Pseudolabrys taiwanensis: one gene and its partner. The protein of the gene in region 1 interacts with the protein of each later gene in a pairwise test. Links are inferred from orthologs where the notes say so. Each region holds a gene or a part of one and is shown on either strand. Other genes may lie near its edges. The genes, in order: secD and pheT.

Evidence for each region.
Region 2: the proteins of secD (region 1) and pheT interact in binary tests that used the Escherichia coli proteins (3 or more experiments, as listed by UniProt). The link is inferred for Pseudolabrys taiwanensis from one-to-one orthologs.

The regions. Positions count from the first base shown.
Region 1 is NZ_CP031417.1:1,253,069-1,256,358, reverse strand. Bases 161-3,135 are described here. They hold secD (protein translocase subunit SecD), read left to right. Parts: upstream 161-836; coding sequence 837-2,435; downstream 2,436-3,135. Other genes in these bases: secF (protein translocase subunit SecF), read left to right, coding at 2,493-3,135; yajC (preprotein translocase subunit YajC), read left to right, coding at 444-797; DW352_RS06025 (ATP-binding protein), read right to left, coding at 161-226. In the rest of the region: more of DW352_RS06025, read right to left, coding at 1-160; more of secF, read left to right, coding at 3,136-3,290. UniProt on the Escherichia coli protein: Part of the Sec protein translocase complex. Interacts with the SecYEG preprotein conducting channel. SecDF uses the proton motive force (PMF) to complete protein translocation after the ATP-dependent function of SecA.
Region 2 is NZ_CP031417.1:3,771,835-3,775,199, reverse strand. What follows is about bases 129-3,178. They hold pheT (phenylalanine--tRNA ligase subunit beta), read left to right. Parts: upstream 129-474; coding sequence 475-2,883; downstream 2,884-3,178. Other genes in these bases: DW352_RS17900 (Dph6-related ATP pyrophosphatase), read right to left, coding at 2,980-3,178; DW352_RS17910 (hypothetical protein), read left to right, coding at 129-470. Outside these bases: more of DW352_RS17910, read left to right, coding at 12-128; more of DW352_RS17900, read right to left, coding at 3,179-3,365.

The DNA of each region.
Region 1 (3,290 bases):
CGTCCGGGTGCCAGATGAAGGCATCGGCGGCAGCGAGGTCGGGCAGTGCCTTCGCCTTCGGCGCCAGCCGCTCGAGGGCGTTGGCGATGCGCTCGAGCACGTCGGCGCTGGCCAGAGCATCGGCTTTGCCATTGCTGGCAGGCTTGGCGGACGTCTTGGCGGATTGCTTGGCGGACGCCTTGGGCGCCGCTTTAGGCTTCGATTTGGAGGATTTCGACTTGGCCATGGGGACATTCTTTCGAGAATGACGCTGCTCTTAGCGGGCGGGGGGTGTGGACGGCAAGGGCGCCTGGAAAAGGCCCCAATCGGCGGCTTTGGCAGGGCCGTGCGGCGTTGCTTTTGACCGGGCGGCGGTTATAGTCCCGCGCAAATTTAGGCGGTGGCGGCGGGTTTTAGGCCCGGCCGGCGCGGCACGGCCAGAACCGGAACGAGGATCTCCAACGATGTTTACGACGCCCGCTTTTGCCCAGGGATCGCTGTTCGGGGGCGCCGGCGGCGAGGGCGGCATGATCATGTCGCTCCTGCCATTCGTCCTGATCTTCGTGATCATGTACTTCCTGATCCTGCGTCCGCAGCAGAAGCGCGTGAAGACGCATCAGGAAATGGTCAAGAATGTCCGCCGCGGCGACACCGTCATCACCAATGGCGGTCTCGTCGGCAAGGTCACCAAGGTGATCGACGACGATCAGGTCGAGATCGAAATCGCCGACGGCGTGAAGATTCGGCAGATGCGGCAGATGCTCACCGACGTGCGCTCCAAGGGCGAGCCCGTGAAAGAGGATGCCGCGGCGAGCTGAGCGGCTTCCTCGTAGTTCTTCAATCGAAGTCGAGACGTCATGTTATATTTTACCCGGTGGAAGGCGGCGGCGATCGTTCTGACGGCGCTCGTCGTCTGCCTGTTTGCCGTGCCCAACTTTTTTCCGTCTTCGGTTGTCGAGAGCTGGCCGAAGTGGGCGCAGCGCCACATCGTGCTGGGCCTCGACCTGCAAGGCGGCTCGCACATCCTTCTGGAAGTCGACAGCAAGGCCGTCCGGCGCGAGAAGCTTGAGTCGCTGCGTGACGACGTGCGCCGCACGTTGCGCGACGGCCGCATCGGCTATACCGGCCTTGCCGTGCGCGGCAACAGCGTGGAAGTGCGCGTTCGCGATGCCGCCAGCGTCGATCAGGCGTTGACCAAGCTGCGCACACTGTCGCAGCCGCTCGGCGGTATCCTGAGCGCGACCGGCCAGAGCAGCCTCGACATCACGCGTGACAACGACCTTATCCGGCTCACCGTCACCGAGCCGGCGATCATCGAGCGCGTGCGGCAATCGGTCGATCAGTCGATCCAGATCATCGAGCGCCGCGTCAACGAGCTTGGCACCGTCGAGCCCTTGATTCAGCGCGAAGGCACCGACCGCATCCTGGTGCAGGTCCCGGGCCTGCAGGACCCGACCCGCCTCAAGCAACTCCTCGGCAAGACCGCCAAGCTCGACTTCCGCATGGTGGACACCTCGATCCCGGCCGAGCAGGCGCAGGGCCGCGTGCCGCCGGATGACGATCTGCTCTACAGCAGCACCGGCCAGCCGAAGACGCCTTATCTGATCGAGAAGCGCGTTTTGGTCTCCGGCGCCGATCTGACGGACGCGCAGCCGGGCTTCGACCAGCGCACCTCCGAACCGATCGTCAGCTTCCGCTTCAACACGTCGGGTGCGCGCAAGTTCGCCGAGGCGACGCAGCAGAACGTCGGCAAGCCCTTCGCCATCGTGCTCGATAACGAGGTGATCTCGGCGCCGGTGATCCGCGAGCCGATTCTTGGCGGCTCCGGGCAGATCTCCGGCAACTTCACCGTGCAGAGCGCCAACGACCTGGCGATTCTGTTGCGCGCCGGCGCGCTGCCGGCGCCGCTGACCATCATCGAGGAGCGCACCGTCGGTCCCGGCCTCGGCCAGGATTCGATCGCCAAGGGCAAGCTGTCGTCCTATGTCGGCGCCGCGCTCGTCATCATCTTCATGCTCGTGACTTATGGCCTGTTCGGCCTGTTCGCGAACATCGCCGTGGCGGTCAACGTCGCCATGATCTTCGGCATCCTGTCGCTGCTCAACGCCACGCTGACCTTGCCCGGTATCGCCGGCATCGTGCTCACCGTCGGCATCGCGGTCGACTCGAACGTGCTGATCTACGAACGCATCCGTGAAGAGGTGCGGGCGGGGCGCACGCCGATCAACGCCATCGATGCGGGCTTCTCGCGCGCGCTGGCGACGATTCTCGACTCCAACATCACGACCTTCATCGCCGCCGCCGTGCTGTTCTACATCGGCACGGGCCCGGTGCGCGGCTTCGCCGTGACGTTCGGCATCGGCATCCTCACCACGGTTTTCACCGCCTTCACGCTGACGCGGCTCATCGTCGCCTATTGGGTACGCTGGTGGCGTCCCAAGAGCGTTCCGATCTAAGGGGAGCTGCCGTTGCGCCTGCTTCGTATCGTTCCGGACGACACCAAATTCGACTTTATGCGCTTCAGGCGCATAAGCTTTCCTATTTCGGCGATCGCTTCGATCCTGGCCATTTCTCTCTACTTCTTCCACGGCCTGAACTTCGGCATCGACTTCAAGGGCGGCCTGCTCATCGAAGTGCAGACCAAGTCGGGCGCGGCGGCCGATCTCGGCGGCATGCGCACGACGCTGGGCGGCCTCGGCCTCGGCGAGGTGCAGCTTCAGGAGTTTGGCGCGCCGAACGACGTGTTGATCCGCATTGCCGAGCAGCCGGGCGGCGATGCCGCGCAGCAGGTGGCGGTGCAGAAGGTGCGCACGGCGCTTGGCGACTCCGTCGAGTACCGGCGCGTCGAGGTCGTCGGTCCGCGCGTGTCGGGCGAGCTGTTGTCCTACGGCGTGATCGGTCTCGGCCTCGCGATCCTGGGCATCCTGATCTATCTGTGGTTCCGCTTCGAATGGCAGTTCGCGCTCGGCGCCATGATCGCCAACGTGCACGACATCGTGCTGACCATCGGCTTCATGTCGGTGACGCAGATCGACTTCGATCTGACCAGCATCGCGGCGCTGCTGACCATTCTCGGCTATTCGCTCAACGACACGGTCGTCATCTACGACCGTATCCGCGAGATGCTGCGGCGCTACAAGAAGATGCCGATGCCGGAGCTGCTCAACGGCGCGATCAATCAGACCTTGTCCCGCTCGGTCATCACCCACTTGACGGTGTCGCTCGCCTTGCTGGCGCTGTTCCTGTTCGGCGGCCAGGCCATCCACTCCTTCACCGCGACCATGCTGTTCGGCGTGGTGCTGGTCGGCACC
Region 2 (3,365 bases), 2.5 Mb from region 1 along the record:
GGAGTAATGTCATGGCTTGGTGGTTCGATCGTCCATTGCTGAGTGCGATCACGCGCAATTGGGACGAGGCCGCGGTCAAGAACTATCCCGAGCGCATCCGCCGGCACGAAGAGTCGATTCCGACGCCGATCTCGGAAGCGCTGCAGAATATCGACGCGAAAGCGACCGGGTTGCTCACTCACGTGTCGATGATGATCGCCGGCCTTGGTTTGATCGCGCCGCTGGTCGCGAACCATCGTTTTGAAGAGGCCATCATCGTCGGCGAGATGGCGGTCTATCTGATCCTCGCCGTCGGCTGCCTGCGTTGTTTGACGATCTTCGGCCCGCGCGACCTGGGCGTCGACACGGGTCTGGCGGGGATCGGTTCGGAATTGCTGCTGCGGCGCGAGCTTTATGCGCTGTGTGTGCGCGCTGCCATCATCATCACCATGCTTGTCGTCATCACGTTGCCCGTTCTGTACTTCTGGTAGTCGAATGAAATTCACCCTGCCTTGGCTCAAAGACCATCTGGAGACGACGTCGTCGCTCGACGAAATCGTCGACAAGCTCACCATGATCGGCCTCGAAGTCGAGGCCGTCGAGGACAAGGCGAAGGAGTTCGCGCCCTTCAAGGTCGTGCAAATCCTCGAAGCCGTGCAGCATCCGAACGCGGATCGCCTGCGCGTCTGCAAGGTCGACAACGGCACGGGCGCGCCGCTGCAGATCGTCTGCGGCGCGCCGAACGCGCGCGCCGGCCTCAAGACCGTGCTCGGCCTGCCGGGCACCTATATCCCGGCCAAGGACATCACGCTGTCGGTCGGCAAGATCCGCGGCGTCGAAAGCCAGGGCATGATGATCTCCGGTGCGGAGATCGGCCTCAACGACGACCATAGCGGCATCATCGAAATGCCGGCCGATGCGCCGATCGGCGCGCCTTTCGCCGAAGTGCTCGGCCTGGGCGACGCGGTGATCGAGATCAATCTGACGCCGAACCGTCCCGACTGCACCGGCGTCAACGGCATCGCGCGCGATCTCGGCGCCGCGATGATCGGTACCTATAAACAGAACGCGCCGAAGCCGATCAAAGGCACGTATCCGTGCCCGGTGAAGGTGACGATCGAAGCGCCCGAATTGTGCCCGGCCTTCGGCCTGCGTCTCGTGCGCGGCGTCAAGAACGGCCCGTCGCCGGAGTGGCTGCAGAAGCGTCTCACTGCGATCGGCCTGCGTCCGATCAATGCGCTGGTCGATATCACCAACTACATCACCTTCGACCGCGGCCGGCCTTTGCATGTGTTCGACGCCAAGAAGGTGACCGGCAATCTCACCGTGCGCCGCGCGCAGAACGGCGAGCAGTTGCTGGCGCTGGACGGCAAGACCTACACGCTCGACCAGGGCATGTGCGTGATCGCCGACGCGCGCGCCGTGGAATCGCTCGCGGGCATCATGGGCGGCGAGGAGTCGGGCTGCGACGAGAATACGACCGATGTGTTGATCGAGTCGGCGCTGTGGAGCGAGATCAACATCGCGCAGACCGGGCGCAAGCTCGGCATCAACACCGACGCGCGCTACCGTTTCGAGCGTGGCGTCGATCCGGCGTTCATGCTGCCGGGCCTCGATCTGGCGACGCAGATGGTGATCGATCTGTGCGGCGGCGAGCCGTCCGAGGCGGTCGTTGCCGGCGATCCGGCGCCGAAGGATCGGCTGATCGACTTCCCGCTGTCGGAGATTCCGCGCCTGTCCGGCCTCAAGGTGCCGTTCCCGGAGGTGCGCCGCATTCTGGAGCGGCTCGGCTTCTTCGTAGCCGGCCAGGGTGACCAGGTGAAAGTCGCGGTGCCGTCCTGGCGTCCCGACGTGCACGGCCGCGCCGACATCGTCGAGGAAGTGGTGCGCATCGTCGGCGTCGACGAGGTGCCGTCGACGCCGTTCCCGCGCGGCGAACATGCGCGCAAGCCGGTGCTCACCACGATCCAGAACCGCACGCGTAAGGCCAAGCGCGCGCTCGCAGCGCGCGGGCTGACCGAAGCGGTGACGTGGTCGTTCGTGTCGAAGCGCGAGGCGGAATTGTTCGGCGGCGGCGCGGCGGAGCTGGTGCTTGCCAATCCGATCGCGGCCGAACTCTCCGACATGCGGCCGAGCCTGCTGCCGGGCCTCATCGCCTCGGCACAGAAGAATGCCGACCGCGGCTTCAACGATGTCGCCTTGTTCGAGGTGGGCCAAATCTTCAAGGGCGAGAAGCCGGAGGATCAGTTCACCGCCGCGACCGGTCTGCGCCACGCTTTGGCCAAGCCGGAAGGCATCGGCCGTCATTGGTCGCTGCCGGCCAAATCTGTCGATGCATTCGACGCCAAGGCCGACGCCTTCGCCGTGCTCGCGGCCGCCGGCGCGCCGATGGCGGCGTTGCAGATCGTGCCCGGCGGACCGGCCTGGTTCCATCCGGGACGCAGCGGCACCATCCAGATGGGCCCGAAGAACGTCATCGGTTACTTCGGCGAACTGCACCCACGCACGCTGGCGGCGCTGAAGGCGGAAGGTCCGCTTGTCGCGTTCGAAGTGCTGCTCGAGGCGATCCCCGAGCCGAAGGCGCGCGCGACGCGCGCCAAGCCGTTGCTCGAGCTGTCGCCGTTCCAGCCGGTCGAGCGCGACTTCGCGTTCCTCGTCGATGCGGGCGTGAAGGCCGCCGAAATCGTGCGCAGCGCGCAGAACGTCGACAAGAAGCTGATCACCAATGTCGCCGTGTTCGACGTCTACGAGGGCAAGGGCATCGAGCCCGGCAAGAAGTCGATCGCCGTCGCCGTGACGTTGCAGCCGCGCGAGAAGACGATGACCGACGCGGAGATCGACGCGCTCGGTCAGAAGATCGTCGCTGAGGTGAGCAAGCGCACCGGCGGCGTGCTGAGGGCTTGACCTAGACCCGTCACCCTGAGGCGGCCATGCGAAGCATGGCCCTCGAAGGGCGACGGCCCCGGCCGTTCATCCTTCGAGGCTCGCTTCGCTCGCACCTCAGGATGACGGGACGAGGTCCGCATACGCGAATCCGTCGCGCTCGACGCGTTCGCCGACCGTCACCGCGATCCGCCGCGACAGCATCGGCCCGGCGACGACGCAGGTGTGAAACTCGCCGTTCTCGCCGCACGGATCGGCGTCATCCGGCAGCGCCGCGAGCAGCGCGCCGTCGAAGCGCCTGCCGGCAAAATCGGCGGGCAATTTCTTCAAATCGACCGTGGCCAGGTGCGCCTCCAGCCCGCCGGCGATCATGTCGCGCGCCAGCGCCTCGGTCGGCCGCTGCCACAGCGGAAACACCGGCGTGATGCCGATGGCCTGCAGCTTCTCCTCGCGATAGGCGCGGATGTCTTCGAGGAACAGATCGCCGAAGATGACATGGGTCA